3 regions of the Arthrobacter sp. TJ-266 genome follow, and region 2 is predicted to be linked to each of the others. Evidence: riboswitches for the same ligand, from Rfam matches in the RefSeq annotation. Region 2 holds a riboswitch; each other region holds the start of a gene.
What was found. A riboswitch is a leader RNA that binds a small molecule or an ion and turns the genes downstream of it on or off. The one in region 2 is predicted to bind cyclic di-GMP.
Positions count from the first base shown of each region.

Region 1: another riboswitch for cyclic di-GMP. It lies ahead of AC4D12_RS13150 (LamG domain-containing protein); the one in region 2 lies ahead of AC4D12_RS01565 (response regulator transcription factor).
Region 3: another riboswitch for cyclic di-GMP. It lies ahead of AC4D12_RS00700 (glycoside hydrolase family 26 protein); the one in region 2 lies ahead of AC4D12_RS01565 (response regulator transcription factor).

Region 1 covers NZ_JBZCNC010000004.1:309,925-317,222, forward strand. Annotated here, with positions in the region: gene AC4D12_RS13130 (ATP-binding protein) at 28-1,617, shown strand; gene AC4D12_RS13135 (response regulator) at 1,614-2,381, shown strand; gene AC4D12_RS13140 (NADPH-dependent F420 reductase) at 2,429-3,178, shown strand; gene AC4D12_RS13145 (DUF1643 domain-containing protein) at 3,296-3,784, shown strand; gene AC4D12_RS13150 (LamG domain-containing protein) at 3,888-5,180, opposite strand; cyclic di-GMP riboswitch class I at 5,197-5,271, opposite strand; gene AC4D12_RS13155 (glycosyltransferase) at 5,597-7,298, shown strand, end outside.
Region 2 covers NZ_JBZCNC010000001.1:286,716-294,013, forward strand. Annotated here, with positions in the region: gene AC4D12_RS01545 (MMPL family transporter) at 1-1,757, shown strand, start outside; gene AC4D12_RS01550 (hypothetical protein) at 1,913-2,386, shown strand; gene AC4D12_RS01555 (hypothetical protein) at 2,488-3,006, shown strand; gene AC4D12_RS01560 (hypothetical protein) at 3,135-3,575, shown strand; gene AC4D12_RS01565 (response regulator transcription factor) at 3,586-4,389, opposite strand; cyclic di-GMP riboswitch class I at 4,527-4,601, opposite strand; gene AC4D12_RS01570 (ArgP/LysG family DNA-binding transcriptional regulator) at 4,675-5,568, opposite strand; gene AC4D12_RS01575 (LysE/ArgO family amino acid transporter) at 5,638-6,243, shown strand; gene AC4D12_RS01580 (hypothetical protein) at 6,259-6,483, opposite strand; gene AC4D12_RS01585 (DUF2252 domain-containing protein) at 6,542-7,298, shown strand, end outside.
Region 3 covers NZ_JBZCNC010000001.1:125,709-133,006, forward strand. Annotated here, with positions in the region: gene AC4D12_RS00690 (DUF4265 domain-containing protein) at 1-253, shown strand, start outside; gene AC4D12_RS00695 (DUF1883 domain-containing protein) at 502-1,278, shown strand; gene AC4D12_RS00700 (glycoside hydrolase family 26 protein) at 1,560-2,825, opposite strand; cyclic di-GMP riboswitch class I at 2,840-2,914, opposite strand; gene AC4D12_RS00705 (peroxiredoxin-like family protein) at 3,216-3,887, shown strand; gene AC4D12_RS00710 (ROK family transcriptional regulator) at 3,932-5,146, opposite strand; gene AC4D12_RS00715 (SGNH/GDSL hydrolase family protein) at 5,224-5,817, opposite strand; gene AC4D12_RS00720 (GNAT family N-acetyltransferase) at 6,138-6,596, shown strand; gene AC4D12_RS00725 (aminoacyl-tRNA deacylase) at 6,606-7,115, opposite strand.

The DNA of each region.
Region 1 (7,298 bases), on a different contig from region 2:
TGTCACACTGGACGGATGATCAGGACGATGTCGCTTCGATCGCAGCTGTTCTTCCTGCAGCTCGCCATCGTCCTCGTCATCGTCGCGGTGGCAGGCGGCACCGCCGTCACCATGCAGCGCCTGCAGATCCGCGAGCAGTACCAGGACCGGATGCTGGGCGTCGCGCAGTCCGTCGCCCAGCTGCCCTCGGTGGTCGAGGCCTTCGACGAGACCGACCCGAGCGCCACCATCCAGCCCATCGCGGACCTCATCCGGCAGTCCACCGGCGTGACGTACGTCGTCGTCACCGATGACGAGGGCATCCGCTACTCGCACCCGAACCCGGACCTGATCGGGGAGCTCGTGTCCACGGATCCGTCCGTGCCGCTCTCCGGTGACACCTTCGTGGGCACCCAGACCGGGACGCTGGGCAAGTCGTGGCGCGCGAAGGTCCCCATCCGCAACAGCGACGGCGGCGTCATCGGCACGGCGTCCGTGGGTGTCCTCGAATCCGAACTCGCCGCCGACCTCTACGAGGACCTCCCCCGCCTGCTCATCTGGCTGATCGTCGCCGCGCTGGTGGGCTCGGCGGGTGCCAGCTGGATCTCGCGCCTGGTCTGGCTGCGGATCTACCGCCTCGAACCCGAGCAGATCGCCACCCTCCTCGAGACACGCGATGCCATGATCCACGGCATCAGCGAAGGGGTGGTGGCCGTCGATGCGCACCACCGGATAGCACTGCTCAACGACGAGGCGAAGCGGCTGCTGGGCCTCGACGACGCCGCCACCGGCCGCCCGGCCGAGGACGTCATGGAGCCCGCCCTCGCGCGGCTGCTCACCGATCCGGCGGACACCGACGAGACCGTGCTCTCCGGCGAGCGCGTGCTCCTCGCACGCACCTCGGACGCCCTGGTGGACGGCACGCGGGTGGGCCGCGTGATGATCCTCCGTGACCGCACCGAGCTCTACCAGCTGCTCATTGACCTCGACGGCGAACGCGACGTCACCCAGGCGCTCCGCGCCCAGGCGCACGAGTTCGCGAACCGCATGCACACCATCTCCGGGCTGCTCGAGCTCGGCAGGACCGGGCAGGCGGTCGACTTCATCTCGCGCTCCGGCCACGGCGGGTCACTCGTCGCCGGGAGCATCGCTCCCGGCATCCAGGACCCGGACGCCGCGAGTCTCCTCATGACGAAGAGCACCATCGCGGCGGAGAAGGGCATCGACCTCACCATCGACGACTCCTCGACCCTCGCACCGGACGGCACCACCGACGTCGTGACCGTCCTCGGCATCCTGATCGACAACGCGCTGGAAGCCGTGACGGCGAGCGGGCGCGGCGACGGCCAGGTCTCGGTGCACGTGGCCACCGAGCCTGGCTCCGTCCGCATCACCGTTGCCGACAACGGCCCCGGCGTCGCCCCGGCGGACCTCGACGGCATCTTCTCCTCCGGGTACTCCACGAAGGACGGCGGCCGGACCGGGACGCGCGGCTTCGGCCTGGCGCTGGTGGACCGCATCGCCCGGCGCCGCTCGGGGCACGTGGTGGTGGACGACGCCGACCTCGGCGGGGCCGAGTTCACCGTCTGGCTCTCACCGTCCCACGTCGAGGCGCGCGCCGGGCTGCAGGTGCCATGACCCTCCCCGCCACCGTTCCGCTGATCCCCACGCTCGTGGTCGACGACGACCACGAGGTGGCGGGGATCCACACCGGCTTCCTGCTCGCGCACGGCGCGTTCGACGTCGTCGGGGCCGCGCACACCGGCGCCCGTGCCCTGGAGCTGGCCGAGACCCTGAGGCCCCGGCTGGTGCTGCTGGACATCCACCTGCCGGACATGACGGGCATCGACGTGCTGCGGGCCCTCCGCAACCGCCCCGGTGACCCCGTCGACGTCATCGCGATCACGGCCGCCCGCGAACTCGACACCGTCCGTGCCGCCGTGGCCGGCGGCGTGCTGCACTACCTCGTGAAGCCGTTCAACGCGGCCGTGCTCAACGAGCGGCTGGACCACTACGTCGCCTACCGCCGCGATCTCGACGACCACGCGGCCGCCGGAGCCTCCGCCCTCGACCAGGGGCGGATCGACCAGCTGCTCCGCACGGGCGCGACTCCGGGCGCCGGGCCGGGAAGCGCGTCGGGGACTGCGACGGGCACCGCCGCGCTCCTGCCGCCCAAGGGCCTCTCCGCCCCCACGCTCGACGCCGTGATGCTGGACGTCCGTGCGCACGGCGGCGGGACCTCCGCCTCCGAGGTGGCCGAGCGCCTCGGTATGGCGCGCGTCAGTGCCCGCCGGTACCTGGAGTTCCTCGTAGCGCGGGGCCAGGCGCGGATCGTCCCGCAGTACGGGTCCGCGGGGCGGCCGGAGAAGTTCTACGTGTGGACGGACGCGGGCGCCCGCTGAGACCTGACTCCTGAGGAATAACACCGCGCACACGCTGTTGTCCCTGCATGACCGAGAACACAGCCCCGAACACAGCCCCGGACACGACGCCCACACCGACAGGGCACACGCGGACGGCGGCGGACACGTCCGTGCAGCCACGTGGCGTCCGCAGCACCATCGGGTTCATCGGCTCGGGCAACATCGGCGGGCAGCTCGCGCGCCTCGCCGTCGCCCGCGGCTACCGCGTGATCATGAGCAACTCCCGCCGCCCGGAGTCGCTGCAGGAGCTCGTGGCCGAACTCGGTGACAGTGCACGCGCCGGCACGGTGGAGGAGGCGGCCACCGGGGGCGACGTCGTCGTGGTCACCATCCCGCTCAGGAGCATCGATGCCGTCCCCGCCGAGCCGCTGGCGGGCAAGCTCGTCATCGACACGTGCAACTACTACCCGGAGCGCGACGGGCACATCGCCGAACTCGACGACGAGACGACCACCACGAGCGAACTGCTGCAGCGCCACCTCCCCGGGTCCTTTGTGGTGAAGGTGTTCAACGGCATCCACTTCGCGCAGCTGACCACGGACGGCACACCTACCGGGACACCGGGCCGTCGCGCCCTGCCCATCGCCGGTGACGACTCAGACGCCAAGCAGGCCGTGACCGAGCTCCTCGACGAGTTCGGCTTCGACACCGTCGACGCCGGTGCCCTCGCGGAGGGGTGGCGCTTCCAGCGCGACACCCCCGCCTACGGGCCGCAGCTCGACGCCGACGGCCTGCGCGAGGCGCTCGGGCGGGCTGCCCGCTACGCGGACATGTAGGCAGCCAGTGCATCGGCCGGATCCGTGCGGCTCACTCTCCGCGCTCGGCGGACGGCGGACGGCGGACGGCACTATCGTTGCCGGCGAGGCCCAGTGATCAGAAGACGAGGTAGCACCATGAGACGTGGAGCCCACATCGACGGCGAGTATCGATACACCCTCGACCGTCACTGGGGCGACGACGAGGCATCACGGAACATCCTGCACCTCGTCATGTTGAACCCCTCCGTCGCTGACGGGCTCGGTGACGACCCCACCATCCGGCGCTGCATCAGTTACGCCCGATCGCTCGGACTCGACGGGCTCCGCGTGGTCAACCTCTTCGCGCTCCGCTCCACCGACCCTCGAGGCTTACGCACTCATGTAGACCCCGTCGGCCCGCGCAATGACCAGATCCTCGATCAGTGCATGCGCGAGGTCGCGGACGACTTCATGGTCGCAGCATGGGGAGCCGACACCTTCGCCCGGGACCGAGCCACAGTCGTCCATGCACGTGTCGCGTCCCACGGCATCGCGCTGAAGTGCTGGGGGAGAACGAAGGACGGTCACCCTGGGCATCCGCTCTATCTTCGACGAGATGCCGTACTGACCACGTGGACGCCGTGATGGTACCGGCTGTCCGTCGACAGGTTCGGTCTTCCTACCCTTGGTGAGCCGGTCCGAGCCGCCGGGCTGAGTCCCCCGTCGGACGGGCCTCCCGCCGCGGGGTCTACTTCCCGCCGAGGACGATCGGCGAGCAGCGTGTCCCCTCGCAGATCTGGTAGCTGACGGACGCCCTCGTCGTCGTCGTCGAGTAGCGGCCCGTATTGGGGATGGTGGTCCTGACACCGTTCGTCACGAGGGTCACCGTCGTCGCCTTCGTCCCCGACCATGCCAGCGCCGTGATGATCCCGCCGCGCACCTTGGCGCTCGCCACAGCGAGCTTGATGGAGGGTACCGGGGCAGGCGCCGGAGCGGGTGCGGGAGCGGGAGCGGGTGCGGGAGCGGGAGCGGGTGCGGGAACCGGAGCGGGAACCGGAGCGGGAACCGGAGCGGGAACCGGAGCAGGGGCAGGTGCCGGAGCAGGGGCAGGTGCCGGAATCGGAGCAGGGGCAGGCGCCGGAACCGGAGCAGGGGCAGGCGCCGGTGCCGGCACGAAGGAGAAGTCCCTCACCACCACCTTCTCCGGCATGACCGCCGCAGGAGTGCCTCCGCCGCCGTCGGTCACCCAGAGGTTGAAGTGGATGGTCTCGCGAGCGGGCTCGGGGACGTTCTCGCCCTCCAACACCGTGCGCTTGAGCAGCGGCCCGGCGTAGCCCTCCCCCGCGAAGGTCTCGAAGGTGAGCTTGTTCGGCTCCCACACCAGGCGGTGGGTGAGGATTGGGTGGTTGGTGACACCGAAGATTGCGGTGTTGTTGCCCACTCCGGGGGGCTTGGTGGCGTCGAACCAGAAGCCGTGGCCCTGCGTCACCGGCCACACCTGGTTGTAGTTGCTCCCTCCGCCCCAGGAACTGGCCTCGCAGAGGTCCATCTCGTTGTAGCCGGGGGCCACGGCGGGGTCGTAGGTGAAGAGGCACCCCCACACCACTTCCTTCTGCAGCGTGGTGAGGTCCTTCTCGATGGTGGTGCTGTAGGTGCCGTACCCGAAGCCGTGCCGCGTGGTGTTGAACTCCGCCCCGATCGCCGCCTTGCCCGTGGGGTTGGAGAGGGTCATGGTCACATGGCCGTTCGCGTCGGGGCTGCTGACGTTGGCCGGGTCGAAGAGCTTGTTGTAGTTCGGTGCGCCACTCCACCACCGCTTCTCCCAGTTGAAGCCCTTCCAGGCGAAGTCGCCCACCGGGCCGGGGTTGGCCGCCATCGGGGTGGTGTCGGCGGCGGTCGCGGGTGCCGGGACGGCGACCGCCAGCATCAGCGCTGCGGTCACGGCCCCGATGAAGGACGCCGCGTTCCGACGCCGGTGCTGTGGGCGGGTCTCGACGGTGACTGCCTGGCGGGCACGACGACGTACGGGAAAAGGAAGCATGGCGGAGACCTTCTCGTTCGGTAGCCCGGCGGACCTCGAGGGTTCCGTGGCTTTGCGTCACCGGTTCGCACCGGCTTTGCCCTTCTCGCTGAGCGGTTGCCCGAGCGCCGCCGTCGGTCCTCGACCACAGGGCCTCCGGCCCTTCCATCCTCCCGCCGATCCGCCGCCCCCACCCGGCGGATTCGCTCAGCAATGCCTCAGGATTGACGCAGTGGGTCAACCCGGCCTATCCCGTATGGGACCCGTCCGGACACTCAGGTACCTTTGTTCCAGTATTCGCGGCCCCTGACACCGGATGGGCGGCCCAGCGCTACCGGTCCGGCGTCCGGCCGGCACCGAAGCAGTGCCAGGCGCACAGGTAGGAACGGGAGTCCCGCATCATGAGTACCGAATCATCGGGGTCCACGGCCGCAGAGATGAACCCGCACCAGGAGGACTCCGGCGGACGCAGGCTGCTGATCCGCGCCGTGGTGCTCGTGACCACCGTCCTCGGGCTGAACTACATCGTGTGGCGCTGGCTCTACTCGATCAACTGGGATGCATGGTGGATCGCCATACCCCTGGTCCTCGCGGAGACCTACTCGCTCATCGACTCGCTGCTGTTCGGCTTCACGGTCTGGAAGCTGAAGAAGCGCACGCCGCCCGAGGCGCCGGAGGGCCTCACGGTGGACGTTTTCATCACCACGTACAACGAGCCCCTGGACCTCGTCCTGACCACGGCGCGTGCGGCGAAGGCCATCCGCTACCCGCACCGCACCTGGATCCTCGACGACGGCAACCGGGCGGAGGTCCGAGAAGCGGCGGACGCCGAGGGGATCGGCTGGATCACGCGTTCGGCGGACTGGAAGGACATGCCGCGGCACGCGAAGGCGGGCAACCTGAACAATGCCCTGATGTCCACGGACGGCGAGTTCCTCGTGATCCTCGATGCCGACCAGATCCCCGATCCGGAGATCCTGCACAGGACGCTCGGGTACTTCACGAACGAGAAGATGTCCCTCGTGCAGACCCCGCAGGTCTTCGTGAACGTGCCGGACTCGGACCCGCTCGGCAGCCAGGCGCCCCTGTTCTACGGTCCCATCCAGCAGGGCAAGGACGGCTGGAACGCGGCCTTCTTCTGCGGTTCCAACGCCATCATCCGCCGCGAGGCCCTCATGCAGCTCGGCGTCACGCGCTACGTCACGGAGATCGAACTGGCCCTGCACAAGGCCCTGAAGACCTCGGACAAGGTCATCGCGAAGGCGAAGAAGGGGCTGGATCCGGGCAACGACCGCATGGTCGACGCCCTGGACCTCGTGGCGAAGGACCTGAGGAGGGTGCGCCGCCGCCTGCAGAAGGGGCACGGCATCTCGGAGGTCACCTACGAGTTCCAGCAGCGGATGGTCTCCATCACGCGCCTGCTCGTCAGCGCGGACATCGCTGCGTTCCACGCGGATCTCGCGTCGCTCGAGGACCTCGACATCGCCGGGCTCGACGCCGGTCTGCAGGACGCCTCGGCGTCGACCCCCGCTCTCGCCGTGGTCGACGACGCCGCCCTCGACCAGCTCGCCCAGCGCGCCTGGTCGCCACTCGCAGCGATCGACGCCGTCCGCGTCCTCATCGATTCCGTCAACGCGGACCGCAGCGGGGAGGCGCAGGCCGTGATGCCGATGGCCACCATCTCCGTCACCGAGGACATGGCCACCTGCATGCGGCTCCACTCGCTCGGGTGGGAATCCGCCTACCACCACGAGAAGCTCGCCGACGGCCTCGCGCCCGAGGACCTCAACTCCATGCTGACGCAGCGGCTCCGGTGGGCGCAGGGCACCATCCAGGTCATGTTCCGCGAGAACCCCTTCGCCCAGAAGGGCCTGACGATCGCCCAGAAGCTGATGTACGGGGCCACCATGTGGAGCTACTTCTCCGGCTTCACGGCCCTGATCTACATCGCGGCGCCCATCATCTACCTGATCTTCGGCATCCTCCCGGTCAACTCCATCAGCATCGAGTTCTTCTCGCGGCTCATCCCCTTCCTCGTGGTGAACCAGCTGCTCTTCGCGATCGTGGGCAAGGGCACCAAGACCTGGCGTGGCCAGCAGTACTCGCTGGCCCTGTTCCCCGTGTGGATCCGCTCGGTCA
Region 2 (7,298 bases):
AGGTGGTCGCGGAGCTCCGGACCACGCTCGACGACGAACTGCCCGACGGCGTCACCGGCTATGTCACGGGGCCGGCGGGCTTCACGAACGACCTCGTGGCCGCCTTCGGCGGCATCGACGGGATCCTGCTCGCCGTCGCCCTCGGCGCCGTGTTCCTCATCCTCCTCGCGGTCTACCGCTCCCTCGTGCTGCCCTTCCTCGTGCTGCTGACCTCCGTGTTCGCGCTGGCCACCTCGATCCTGCTCGTCTTCGGATTCGCGAAGCTCGGGTGGATCCAGCTCAGCGGGCAGAGCCAGGGCATCCTGTCCATCCTGGTGATCGGCGCCGCCACCGATTACTCGCTCCTGCTCGTGGCGCGCTTCCGTGAGGCGCTGACCGAGCACCGCACCACGTGGGAGGCCATCCGGGTGGCCTACCGCGGCTCGTTCGAGCCCATCCTCGCCTCCGGCGCCACGGTGATCCTCGGCCTGCTCTGCCTGCTCTTCTCGGACCTGAACTCGAACAAGAGCCTCGGGCCCATCGCCGCGATCGGCATCGTCTTCTCGCTCGCCGCTGCTCTCACGCTGCTCCCGGCCTTCCTGGTGCTCTTCGGCAGGGCGGCGTTCTGGCCGCTCCGCCCGCGCTTCGATGCAGAGCGGGCCACCGTGGCGGCACCGCACCACGGCAGGCACGTGGCCCTCGACGGCCCCACGGCGGTCAGCGCGGAGACGGGCCTGGAGAGGCTGAAGGGTGTCTGGCGGCGCGTGGCCCTGCTGGTGGCGCGACGTCCGCGCGCGGTGTGGCTGGCCTCGCTGCTCATCCTGGTGGCGGGCGCACTCGGGCTCACCCAGCTGCAGGCCAACGGGGTGCCGCAGTCGGCCCTGATCCTCACGCCCTCGAACGCCGTGGACGGTCAGGACGCCCTGGCCCGTCACTTCGACGCCGGCTCGGGCAGCCCGGTGTACGTCGTGGCCCCCGAGGCGGAGCAGGAGGCTGCGCTCGACGTCGTCGCGGGGCAGGCGGGCATCTCCGACGCCATGGTCACGGCTGATCCCACCGGTGCCGCCGTCGTCGAGGACGGCCGCGTGCTCATCAGCGGCACGCTCGAGTACCAGGCCGATTCGGACCGCGCCGAGGACGTGGTGCGCGAGCTGCGGACAGCGCTCGACGACGCCGGGACGGACGCGCTCGTGGGAGGCGTCACGGCGGTGGCGATCGACACGAACGACACCGCGCTCGCGGACCTCGTGAAGATCATTCCGATCGTGCTGCTCGTGATCCTGCTGGTCCTGATCGTGCTGCTGCGTTCCGTCCTCGCCCCGGTGCTGCTCGTGGCGAGCGTCGCGCTGTCCAATGCGACGGCGCTCGGCGTCTCGGCGCTGGTGTTCAACGGCATCTTCGGCTTCGAGGGCGCCGACGCCTCGGTCCCGCTGTTCGCGTTCGTCTTCCTCGTGGCGCTCGGCGTGGACTACAACATCTTCCTCATGACCCGCGTCCGCGAGGAGTCGCTGCGCATCGGCACCCGGCCGGGGGTCCTGCGTGGGCTCGGCGTGACAGGAGGTGTCATCACGTCGGCGGGCGTCGTCCTCGCCGCCACCTTCGCTGCCCTCGGGGTCATCCCCATCCTGTTCCTCGCGCAGATCGCCTTCGTGGTCGCGTTCGGCGTGCTGCTGGACACGGTGCTGGTGCGTTCCCTGCTCATCCCGGCCCTCGCCTACGACCTCGGTCCGACGATCTGGTGGCCGTCGGCGCTCGGACGGGTACCGTCACCACGGTGACATCGGCCTTCCCTCCGGTGTCCTTGCCCGGAGGTGGACATGGGCACCTCTCTCCACGGACACCACCCGGCGCCCGCCATAGCCTGTGGTGAGATCCTCGCCGGTGTCGAGGGCAGGGCAATGAGCCAGGCCACGAGCAGAGGAGTGGGGGACGCATGACCGCCAGAGGCATGATCGGCGCGAATCTGGAGCAGCTGGAGCAGCTCGCGGTCCTCATGGGCACCTCCGGCTCGGGCACGGGGGATGTCGTCACGTGGGGGATGACCCTGGTGGGGGAGCCGAGCATTGCCGGTGCCACGAGCTACCCCGAGGTCTATCCGCTGAGCGGCTCCGAGGAGACACCGGGACCCGAGACGGTCTTCGGCCGGGACAACCCACTGCAGGGCAGCGTGGACTGGACCACAGGACTTCCCGACGGGAACATCGCCAACCAGGAAGACAGGTGGAAGTTGATCGTGGAGGACACGTTGCCGGGCTACCAGGAGCTGCTGCAGAACGACCCGGAGGAGGCGCGGCGCATCATCGCTTCCGACTTCGGCGACCGGCTCGAGGCCAACCGGCCCTCCAACACCATCCCCGACCTCACGCAGAGGATCATCGATGGCTTCGGTGTGGAGGTGAACCAGTGACGCGTGCGACCCTCCGGCGGACCGTCGCTGGCATCGTGATGTGCGCGGCGCTTGCGCTCACCGCGTGTTCGTCATCAGGCAGCAACGAAGGAGCACAGGCCATGGAACTGACAAAGGCGGGATCCTCGCGATTCGACGAGGGAGGTGTCGAGGCGATCAAGGATGCGCGGTCCGCCACGTTGAACCTCACATCGGGCGCCCTGACGAAGTCCGACATCGGTCTCGCCGATGACGCCTTCATTCCCATGGTGACGGTGGACGAAACCACTCCGCTCGAGGTCACGGTGAGGATGCCGGAGGGCGAGGTGGTGCTCGAGACGCCCATGCTGAAGCTCTTCGACGCCTCGGGTGGTGCGGCCGTGGACACCATCACCCTGTTCCGGGTCTTCGATGAGCCCGACGAGCTGGTCGCCGAGGTGGTGGCCTCCGTGGACACCTACGGGGTGCAGGCGGAGGCGGTGGACCAGTGGGTGTCCGACGACGAATCCGGCCTGTACGCCTCGCACGACAAGGCTTTGCCGGTCGGGACGAAGCTCGGTTCCGGCGTCCAGATCAGCGTCAACTGGCAGGACGGGGATCCCCGTCAGGTCCTCGAATACACGATCACTCCCGGGGAGTGAGAGCTGGACCTCTTCCGATCCGCAGGAGATGGGGGAGGCGCGGTGAGGTCGAGGGCATCATCCTCAGGCTTTGCGCAAGAACCTGTGGATACCGGTACTGGGCACTCAGCCGTGGCTACCCTGAGGGGGTGTCCACGCATCCCACTCCGCAGCCTCGCGGCTTCCAGCAGGACGACGGCGCGGCCTCCCCCGACGACGCCGTTCCAGGAGCGGACGCGCCCTCGATGGTCCTGGATCCGCGGGTACTGCGGGAGATGCGGCAGGACTTCTCGGACACAGCTGTGGTATCCCGCTTCGCGAGGGATTTCTCCACGAGCCTCGGCGACAAGCTCGACCGCCTGGACCTGCGACTGCGCGATGGTGACACGACCGGCGCGAGGGACGCCGTCATCAGTCTCAGCATCTCGGCCGACATGATCGGGGCGGGCCGGCTGGGTGATGCCGCACGGGCCGCGCGCACCACCCTCGCCGCGGACGCGTCTGCCGGCTCCGACGTGATGGAGGTGCTCCGCGCCTGCGCCGCGGACACCCTGCGGCAGCTCGAGCTGACCTATCCCGGATCGGTCTGACGGTTCCGGCTCAGGGCGAGCGACTCGGCATGATCCTGAAGCCGACGCCGCGGACCGTGGTGATCAGGTCCGGGTCACCCTCGCTGCGCGAGAGCTTCTGGCGGAGGTTCGCGATGTGCACCTCGATGGCTCGCTCGTCCGTCCGGCTCACGAAGTTGTAGCCGCGGTACTCCTTGCCGCGAGACACCCGGACCAGATCCTCCTTGGTCCGCACGGCGCCCTTGCTGTTCAGCAGCTCGTGCAGCAGGTTGAACTCGGTCTTCGTGAGGGGCAGTTCCTTGCCTGCGCACTCCACCGTGCGGGTACCGCCGTCCACCACCAGGTTCCCATGGCGCAGGACGTCCGCGGGTGGGCCGCCGCCGGTTCCGGACGGCGGGATGACGACGGCGTCGGGTGAGGGCGGCTCGAGGCGCAGTGCCACGTCGCTGACACGAGGCCGGCGCAGCAGGGCGTCGATCCGCGCCCGCAATTCGCGGGGTCGGAAGGGCTTGAGTACGTAGTCGTCAGCCCCGGCCTGCAGGGCAGTGAGGATGTCCGTCTCCTCGTCGCGCGCCGTCAGCACCACCACGTAGCAGTCGGTCGTGGCGCGGATGCGGCGCAGCACCTCGTAGCCGTCGATGTCCGGGAGGCCTATGTCCAGCGTCACGACCGTGGGTTGTTCGGCGCGGACGGCGTCCACGCCCTCACGCCCGGTGGTGGCCCCGGACACCTGGAAGCCGCCCTGCTCGAGGATGGCGCACACAAGATTGCGGATATCGAGATCGTCCTCGATCACCACGGCCGCGCGGCGGTCGCTGACCGGGGCGCTATTCATACTGGGCCGATGTTCGTGGAGTGCGCGGTGAGGCCTTCGCGGTCACCACGTGTGCCGGGCAACGGCCGAGGCCATCGGCTACCGGTCGGGATGCATCGGAATGTCGTCTCCGGAACATGCTTCGTGACCCTGTTCTCTTCGGCGGCCCGGCTGACCCCGAGGGTCCCGTGGCTTTGCGTCCCTGCCTCGCACCAGGTTTGCCTTTGTCGACGGGCGTGCGCCCGCTCGACCATGGTAGCAACGCCGACCGACACTTCCGAGAGGTCGCCCGGGTCCGGGGCGAGGTCATGACGGGGTCTCCTGCCGTCGAAGAACACCCGCAGCCCGGCGCACCGCGTCGCTGACCGCGCCGAGCGCCCGGGATCCACGCCTCCACTGCTGCCAGTGGAGCAGGACGTCCACGTGAGCGCCGGGGTCGAAGGTGACGAGACCGGCCGCACCCTCCCTCAGTTCCAGTTCCGCCATGAGCCCCCAGCCCATGCCGAGCCTGATCGCCTCCGCGAACTCCTGGGCGGCCGGCACGTAGTGACGCGGTGGCGCCAGGACGCCGGGGGAGCGGCTGCGGAGGTAGCGGTCCTGGAGGTCGTCCTTGCGGTCGAACACGATCACCGGCGCGGCGGCGAGCTCGTCCGGCGTGGCGCCGGCGCTGAACCAGGTCCGCCGGAACTCGCGCGTGCACACCGGTACGTACCTCATGACGCCCAGCGGTTGTGCGCTGCACCCCTGGACCGCAGTGGCCACCGAGGTGATCGCGGCCGATGCCGCGCCGCTGCGCAGGAGCTCGAGGGAGTACTCCTGGTCCTCGCGCAGCACCTCGATCTGCAGGTTCCCCGCCACGGGGGCGAGGGCGGGCAGCACCCAGGTGTGGAGGGAGTCGCCGTTCACCACGATGGTGATGTGCTGCCGCTCCTGCTCGCCGGTCGCCGCGAGCTCCAGGGCGAGATCGGCCGCGAGAAGATCCAGCTGGCGGGCGAAGCGCACGACGGCGAGCCCGGCCTCCGTGGGCCGGAGAGGTCGTGTGCGCGATACGACCGGGCGCCCGACGGACAGCTCGAGAGCCCGGATGCGCTGGCTCACGGCCGACGGCGTGATGGCGAGCGCCTCGGCCGCGGCCTCGAAGCTGCCGCCGGTCACGATGGCAGCGAGAGCACGCGCCTGAGCGGCGTCGACGTCCTTCATGAGCACTTCTTACCATGCTGTAGAAGGATTAGCTGGTCTACACCGGGCGTCACGCCCTACGTTCGAGGCATGATCACCACCGTCGCCACCGGGCTCGCCGCCGGCCTCACCCTCATCATCGCGATCGGCTCGCAGAATGCCTTCGTGCTGAGGCAGGGCCTACGGCGCTCGCACGTGGCCCTCGTCGTCACCGTCTGCGCCGTCTCGGACCTGCTGCTGATCGGCCTCGGCGTCGGCGGACTCGGGGTGATCATCGAGCGCGCGCCGGTGCTGATCGACGTCGTGCGGTGGACCGGGGCCCTCTTCCTCACGGGGTACGCGGTCCTCGCGGCACGGCGCGCGGTGCAGGGGGAGGCGCTCGACGCCGAGGGCGGCACGCGGGCCACGTCGTGGCAGGCCGCACTCGGGACGTCCCTGGCCCTGACCTGGCTCAATCCGCACGTGTACCTCGACACCGTGCTGCTGCTCGGCTCCCTCGCGAGCACGCACGGCACCGACGGCAGGTGGTGGTTCGCCGCCGGCGCCGGGCTGGGCTCCGTGCTGTGGTTCACCGGTCTCGGGGTGGGCGCCCGCTACCTCGCCCCGCTCTTCCGGCGACCGTCGGCGTGGCGCGTGCTCGACGCCCTGATCGCCGTCGTCATGCTGGCGCTCGCCGTGATGCTCGTCCTCGGGTGACCGCTCCCTCCCCGTTCACCGCTCGAGGTTGGCGCGTTCCTCGATCCAGTCCGTGGCGGCGTCGGACAGGTGGACGCCGTCCGGTCCACGCTCGCCCATCCACCAGGTCTCGGAGGCGATCAGGCCGCCCGCCCGGCTGATGTCGGCCACCACCTCTGGCGAGAGCGGCTCGCCGTTGTGCGCGATCAGCCAGTCACGCGTCTGCGGCATCACGAGCATCCACCACTGGTCCAGGTCCATCCGGGAAGTATCGCATCACCGCCGCCGGCCGCACAGGTTGCGCGCGTACCGTGGGCGCATGGACGCCAGCACCGTACGTCAGCAGCTCATCGTCAGCACGCTCGTCGAGGCCCACCAGGACCTGATGGTGGCGGATCCACTCGCCTTCCGCGCCCGGTTCCGCAAGATGGCCGCTGATCCGTACGCGTTCTACCGCGGCAGCGCCGCCCTCTTCTACACGGACATGGCGGAGCTCGACGACGCCTGGGCGGACGAGCGGACCGCCCGGGTCTGGATCCACGGCGATCTGCACGCGGAGAACTTCGGCACCTACATGAGCAACGAGGGTCGGCTCATCTTCGACGTGAACGATTTCGACGAGGCCTACGTGGGCCACTTCTCCTGGGACCTCCGCCGCCTCGTCGCATCCCTGACGCTGCTGTGCTGGCAGAAGGCGCTGCCGTCGCAGTCCGTCCGTGCACTCGCACGCACCTACCTCGAGGCCTACCTCGGCCGCGTGGCGGACTACGTCGAGGACGAGCAATCGGCCTTCGCCTTCGGGCTCGAGAACACCGAGGGCACCATCCACCGGGTCCTGCAGCAGGCCCGCTCGGCGCGGCGGACACGCCTGCTCGACGCACTCACGGTGATCGTGGACGACGAGCGGCAGTTCCGTGACGACGGCTCCATCCGGATGCTGGACGACGCCGAGTACGCGGAGGTGGCGGAGGCCTTCGCGCGCTACCTGGAGACGATCCCGGACGGTGACAGGTCCCGACGGCGCGTGTACTACCGCGTCAAGGGCATCGTGGGGAAGAAGGGGTTCGGCATCGGCA
Region 3 (7,298 bases), 160 kb from region 2:
AGGTATCGCGCAGAAATCTGGTGCTTCAACATTCCGGGTTCTCATTACCTCGGATCTCCCAAATGCTTGGCACGGCTTATCGTCGGAGCTGGCGGAACAGGGGTGTCTGGTTGACGTCATGTCTCCGAGCCTCATCGCGTTCTCCTGCCCTGCGGATCTCGCTCAGGGAGTTGCTGGTCGGCCGTCGCAGCTTCAGGAGGACGGTTTCCTCGAGTACGAGACTGGCCGCGCCGTCCTACCGGATGACCACTAAAGGATCCTTGACCGATTCTGGTTCAGACGCCGAGGGGCACGTTCAATCATGACAACCCTGATTCGGGCTTCTGGGGATTTGATTGTCGAGATCGTCGGTGAGGTCGGCATCCTCATGTGTTGCAACGCGGGAGCTGCTAAGCCTAATAGGCTCCGAGAAGCCAGCGTGTCCGGGGCGTGTGGTTCGATAAGGTCCTAGCGGGCCAGGGTGAACAATACGGCCACACAAGGTCGGGGAGGTAGGGCGAAATGGCAGGCTTGCCGTTTACGAAGTATCACTGGAACCGCCTCGACAAGGGGGCGACCGTGGTCGTGACACTGACCAAAGCCGCCAATGTGCGCCTGATGGACAGCTCGAACTTCAATTCATACAAGAACGGCAGAGCGCACAAGTTCTTTGGAGGCTTGGTCAAGACCTCTCCCTTCCGGATTACGGTCCCGCGCACAGGAAGCTGGTACTTGACCGTTGACCTGATGGGTTTGAAAGCGGGGAGTGTGCGCTCAACGGTTGCCGTTGAACCCCCGGCGTTACCTGTCGCGAAGTCGGCGTCGCAACAGTCCTTGCAAGGGATCCGACACGAACGTCCGCCCGTTGTTCCGAACGAAGACGGTGAGACGTGGGACGTGTTCATTTCCCACGCGAGTGAAGACAAGTCTTCCGTTGCTGAACCTCTTGCAATTGCGTTGCGAGAACGTGGGCTTAAGGTGTGGCTCGACAAGACCGAGTTGCGGATCGGTGACAGCCTACGCAGAAAGATCGACTACGGACTAGCCCACAGCGCCTTCGGCATCGTCATCCTGTCGAGTTCGTTTTTCGCGAAGGGCTGGCCTCAGTACGAACTCGATGGAATCATCGGGCTCAGCGTCAACGGCGATCAACGCATGCTTCCGATTTGGCACGAAGTATCTCGAGACGAGATCGCAAGGCAGTCCCCTTCTCTTGTGGACAAGATCGCTCGAAACACAGCCACGGACACGATCGCCGAAATCGCGGACGAAATTGCCTCGGTTGTAAACGAGTCTTAGATCCGGATTCCGAGGCGCCCGTAAGCCGGTCGGTCTGCGGCCGTGCAGACGACCTTGAGCATCTGTGCAGGCGACCGTGCGAACTGACAGCTTGACTTACTCACGCCTGATCAGAGCGATTCCCATATGCCCCGCCCGAGAAAAAGCCCGGTGATGGCGCCCTAAACGGGACACCCTCAAGCACGCTAACTACTGTCTCGACCTGATGCGGCAGAAACGACACCTCGTGAGTTTGACGCGCCTGCGGAACGCGCCACCTACAGGAGCGACCTGCACCGGAGTCACCGACGTGCGGCGAGCCCCGCTCTGAAGGCATCGGACGCCGTCGTGGAGCTGTTGATGCGCCAGTCCGCTTCCTTGTCGATGTGGAACCAGACGAGGGCGGCGACGTCCGGCTGGGCGGACAGGTAGCCGAAGAGGCTGCTGATCCACCCTGCCTTCGAGCCGCCGAGCTCGGACGCGGAGGTCTCCGCGATGACGATCGGCTTACCGGGAGCCAGCTGTCGCAGCTGCGCGATGCCCTCGCCGAAGAGTGCCTCCGGCTCCTGCCATGCGCTCCAGGACTGCGAGGTCCCCCAGTTGTAGCCGTCGAGGGCCACGACGTCGACGTACCCGGCGCCCGGGTAGAGGCCGCCGAGGGGGGTCGAACCCCAGTAGGGCACGTTCGGATTCCAGACCCAGCGCACGTTCGAGGCACCCGTGGAGGCCATGACCTCATGGACGTGGCGGTAGGCCGCGACGTAGTCGCCCGCGCCGTTCCCGTTGACACCCTCGGCCCACGGGTACCAGTCGCCGTTCATCTCGTGCGCGAAGCGCAGGTACACGGGCTGGCCCCAGGCGCCGAGTGCCAGGCCCCACTCGCGGATGTGGGCGTCGTAGTCGCCCGCCGTGATGCGGTCGAGCGAGTAGGCGGGCTGGTCGACGCCGCCACCCCAGGCCCAGGGCTCCCACGTCAGGAGGGTCTCCGCGCCACGCGCGCGGACGGCGTCGAGTTCCGCGATGGGGGCCGGCTGCCGGAAGTCCTTGTAGGAGAGCACGATCGAGGGCGCCTCGCCGGCCAGGCGCGCCACCTCGTCGAGTTCGGCTGCGGCCGCAGGGCCGCCGTTGGTGCCGACGCCGAACCGGATGCCCTTCGTAGGGTTCACGGCCGGGTCGACGGGCGATGGGGCCGGTGTAGGCGCCGGCGTGACGGTGTAGGTGGCGCGAGCCGCTACCGTGCCGGCGGTCGCCGTCACCGTGATGGCGCCGGAACCCGCCGGGACCATCGAGGTGCGGAAGGCGCCGGTGGACGTCGTCGTGACGGTGACCGTCGCTGAACCCGCGGTGAGGGTCGTCGTCGCGCGCTTCGGGAAGCCCGCGCCCGTCACGGTCACGGCGGCTCCGGGCGCGCCCGTCGCGCTGCTGAGGCTGATCGTCGCGGCCGCACCGGCGGACGACGGCGTCAGACCGACGAGAAGGAGCACGCTCGTCACCGCGATGATCACGAGGCGGAGGACAGCTGGGCTCGGAAGTGATGCCGGGAACGGGGAGCGAAGGGCGGGAGACATGTGACCTCACTGGTTTCGGTGGCCCGGCTGACCGCGTGGGTCCCGTGGCTTTGCGTCCCCGGCTCACGCCGGGTTTGCCGTTGTCGTCGAGCGCCTGCTCCGGGCTGAAGGATCTGCCGGGGTGTCAGCGGTCTGGTTCTATTCTGCCGCCGGACGAAGCACAGTAGGGCGGACTTCCGCTGAAGTGTGCCAAAGGATCCGCGCAGGTTAAGCGCAGAGGGCTCCTGCTGAGCCGTCGGTTTCCGAACACGTGCCGTGGCGCGGGTGAAGCGGTCCTTTGTTCGCGCATCCCACACCGGGCGCGTGCGAGCCGTTACTGGGAATCGTTGGTGACCTCCGCCACAATGGGTGTGGGTGCGGGCATGTCGATGCCTGCCCTAAGGAGAGCGAATGAAGCGAAGGACGGACTTCACGGCAACGATCGCGTCGCAGGTCGAGAACTTCCTACCCACCTTCAACGCGCGCATCGGCCCCGAGCTCGCGAGGGTGTTCGAGCGCGAGCAGCAGGACCTCCGGCGTGCCGGTGTGCCGAGGGACACGGCGGTGGTCGGTGACAAACTGCCGGACGCCGTGCTGTGCGGCGTGGACGGCTCGTCCGAGCGATTGAGCACGCTGCTCGTCGGTGCCGCCGCCGTGATCGTCTTCTACCGCGGCTCGTGGTGCCCGTTCTGCACCATCGCGCTGAGGACCTACCAGCGGGAGCTGCGACCGGTCGTGGACGCCCTCGGGACGAGGCTCCTCGCGGTCAGCCCGCAGGATCCGCACAGGGCGGCCGCTTCCGCCCGGGCGGAGGGAGTGACGCTCGACCTGTACTGCGACGAGGGAAACGCACTCGCCCGCAGCCTGGGGATCGTCATGACTCCGAGCGAGGAGGCGATGAGCGCACGGGCTGCGCTCGGGATGGACGTGGTGGGTGCTGCGATGGACCGCACCACGACCATCCCGTTCCCCACGGTGCTCGTCAGCGACGCCACCGGCACCATCCGGCTCATGGACGTGCGTGCGGACTACACCACGCGGACCGAGACGTGCGACATCGTGGATGCCCTCATAGCGCTCTGACCCGCTCCGGAGTCGCCGGCCGCGCATCGGGCGTATCAGGTCCCTCAGGCGAAGGAGACCGATCTGAGGCTGCGCGGGGACAGCCTGTCCTGCAGCACCAGGGTCGCGGCGCCGAGCGCCGCGGCGTCGTTCCCGTTGACCGAGAGCCGGACCTCGACCGGATGGATGGCGCGGGCCAGTGCGCGCTCCGCCAGGGCACTGGAGATGATGTCCACATAAAAGCTCCCGGCCGTGGAGAAGGCGCTTCCGGCGAGGACGATGAGTTGGAGATCGAGGAGGTTCACCATGGAGATCACCGCGCTGGCCACGTACTCGGCAGACTCCCGCATGAGGCGGAGCGCCGTCTCGTCGCCGTCGGTCGCTGCCGAACCGATGGCCGCGAAGTCCTCCGAGATCACCCCTGTGAGCGGGAGGTCGAGCGTCCCGGCTACGACGGCAGCGGCTGCCTGCGCCACCACCACTTTCGGGCTCGCGTACAGCTCGAGGCAGCCGATGTTCCCGCACGGGCAGGGCAACCCCCTGGCGTCCACGCTCACATGACCGATCTCCCCGACGTTCGAGCTGACGCCCTGGTAGATGGTGCCGTCCATGACGATCCCGGAGCCGATGCCGGAGCCCATGTACACCGACGCATAGGTGGAGTACCCCTCCGTGGCGCCGAGCCAGTACTCGCCGATCGCCGCGGCGGTCGCGTCGTTGTCGAACTCGCAGTGGAAGCCGGTGGTGGAGGAGAGCGCCCGCCTGATGGGGAAGTCGCTCCAGATCTCCAGGGACGGCGCGTACCGTACGGTGCCGGCCACGCGGTCGAGCGGACCCGGCGCCGCGATGCCGAGCCCGACGATGCTCGACCGTGCCACGCCCGACTCGAGGATGAGCGCGTCGATGTCACGCGTCATACGGCTCACCACGGTCAGGGGGCTGGTGTCTCCCGGGCCCTCGACGCGTCGCCGCGCCATCACGTGCCCGCGGAGGTCGGCCACGATGTACGTGATGTAGTCCTGCCCGATGTGCACGCCGAGGCCGAGGCGCGATGCAGGGTTCAGTTCGAGGAACATCCGGGGTTTTCCGCCGGTCGATTCACCACGGCCGGATTCCACCACGATGTTCTCGGACAGGAGGGTTCTCACGAGCGTGGAGATGGTGGCCTGGGTGAGCCCGGTCTTCTCGGCCAACTCCACCCGGCTGATCGGCCCCCAGGAGCGGATGAGGTCGATGATTCTACCTCGGGAAGACTCGCGGCGGCGGGTCTTTTCGATCACGGTCCATGGTAGCTCAGGGCCTCGGGAAGTTGAAGGCTTAACCTTTTGGGCCGTCGACCTCCGCTCGTCGGCCGCGGTCACCGCTCCACGGCCCTGATCCAGGCGTCGGCGATCTCCTGGTGGCCCAGGGGTGTGGGGTGCACGCCGTCGGCGGCGAGTGCCTCTGCCCCGAGGGTCGCGGCCCTCTCGCGGAGTGTGCGATCCGTCGGCACCACCGTTGCTCCGAACTCGACCGCGAGGCGGTGGACGGCGTCGATCCGGGTCTGCACGTCGGGGCGCCAGGCCTCCTGCCCTGAGTCGATCGGCAGCACGAAGGGCTCCATCAGGACGATGCGCGTGGCGGGTCCCAACGCGCCGAGCAGGCCGCGGTAGCGATCCTCGAACGCCGACGGGTCGGAGTGCTGTCCGCTGTCGAACAGGCGCCAGGTGTCATTGATGCCGATGAGCACGGTGACCAGGTCCGGCTCGAGGGCGACGACATCCTGGTGCCAGCGCTCGCCGAGATCGGCCAGGCGATCCCCGCCGACGCCCGCGTTGCGGACCCGGGCGCCGACCAGCGTCTCGTTGCCGGCGAGGAGACGCACGTAGCCGTGACCCAGCCCTTCGGGATCCTCGCGGCGGCCGCAATCCGTCACGCTGTCACCGGCGAAGACGATGGTTCCCTGCAGCACGGTATGTCCTCTGATCGGTCACTATCTTCAGTAGATGAACTTAGTACCAATGGGCCTTCAGCGATAGGCGGACCTCGATCACCATGCGGCGCCCGCCCCGGTGTGCACGCATTGAAGGGCTTGGTCCCGTGGCCCGAGGCACACCCTGACCGTCCCGTGCCTCACCAAAGCGACAGCCTGCGGACGTCGTCGAGGCCGGTGGCGTGCTCAGTCCCGAGCAGGCGGTGCTGGTCCACCTGCAGGCCGAGCCGGACGGGTGATGCAGGCGGGGGTCCGGATCCTGAAGGATGGAGCTGACACCCGCCGCCGAACGGAGACCCGTGCACCTCACGATCGATCGCACCACGTACGACGCCCCCGACGCCGTGCTCCTCCGGACCGCTCAGCAGGCGGAGCTGCACGTGCGCTACGGGAGCGAGGACCACGAACCGGGCGAGCCGCCCACCGCGGACAACGTGCCCTACTTCGTGGTCGCACGCACGGCCGACGGCGAGGCCGTGGGCTGTGGCGGTCTGCGTCCGCTCGGTGAGGGCGGGTTCGAGATCAAGCGGATGTACGTGCGGCCGGAGCTGCGCGGCCAGGGCGTCGCCACGGCGGTGCTGCGTGATCTGGAGGACGAGGCGCGCGCCCGGGGCTGCCGGGAGCTGCTGCTCGAGACCGGGACGGAGCAGCCCGATGCCATGCGCTTCTACGAGCGTGAGGGGTACCGGCGGATCGATAACTTCGGCCTGTACGCGGGCGAGGACCACTCCGTCTGCTACGCCCGGGTTCTGGACTGAGGATCCGGTTCACCGCGTCACGGCGGAGGTGACGTCCCCGACGACCGCGCCGAGGGAGGCGAGGAGGGCCTCGGCGTCCGTGAAGAGCAGCGTGTCGAGCGCACCCGATCCCATACCCACCCGGCCAGTGATCCGCTCATCGGCGTAGACGGGCAGCGCCGTGCGGCTGCCGAGAGGCGTGATGGTGCCGGGCTGGTACCCGGTCAGTTCGAGCGCGGCCTCGGGTGTCACGAGGGAGGCCTTGTTCACGGCGAGGAGGGCGCGCAGCTTCGCCCAGTCCAGGCGTCTCGTGCCGGGGATCAGGACGAAGACCGGGGTGCCACCGCTGATCTTGACGACGAGGGTCTTCACGCCGTCGTCCTCCGAGAGCCCCTGCGCCGCCGCGAGGTCGCCGAAATCGGTTTCGCCGTCGCGGCTCACGAGCTCGACGGCGAGGCCCCGTGCCGCCGCGTCCTCCGCCGCCGCCGAGCCCGCGTCCAAGCCCGCCGCCGAGCCCGCCGCCGAGCCCGGCGAAGACACCGGCGAAGACACCGGCGAAGACACCGGCGAAGACGCCGGCTGCGAGGTCGGCGACGAGACCGACGCGCCGGCTGCGGGGGGCTGCGCGGGGCCGGGGCGAGAGGCGTCGGTGTGGCTCATGGGCTCAATGTAGGGCGCCGGGACAGCACCGACAAGCCACACCGGCAGCACAGAGGAGGGACC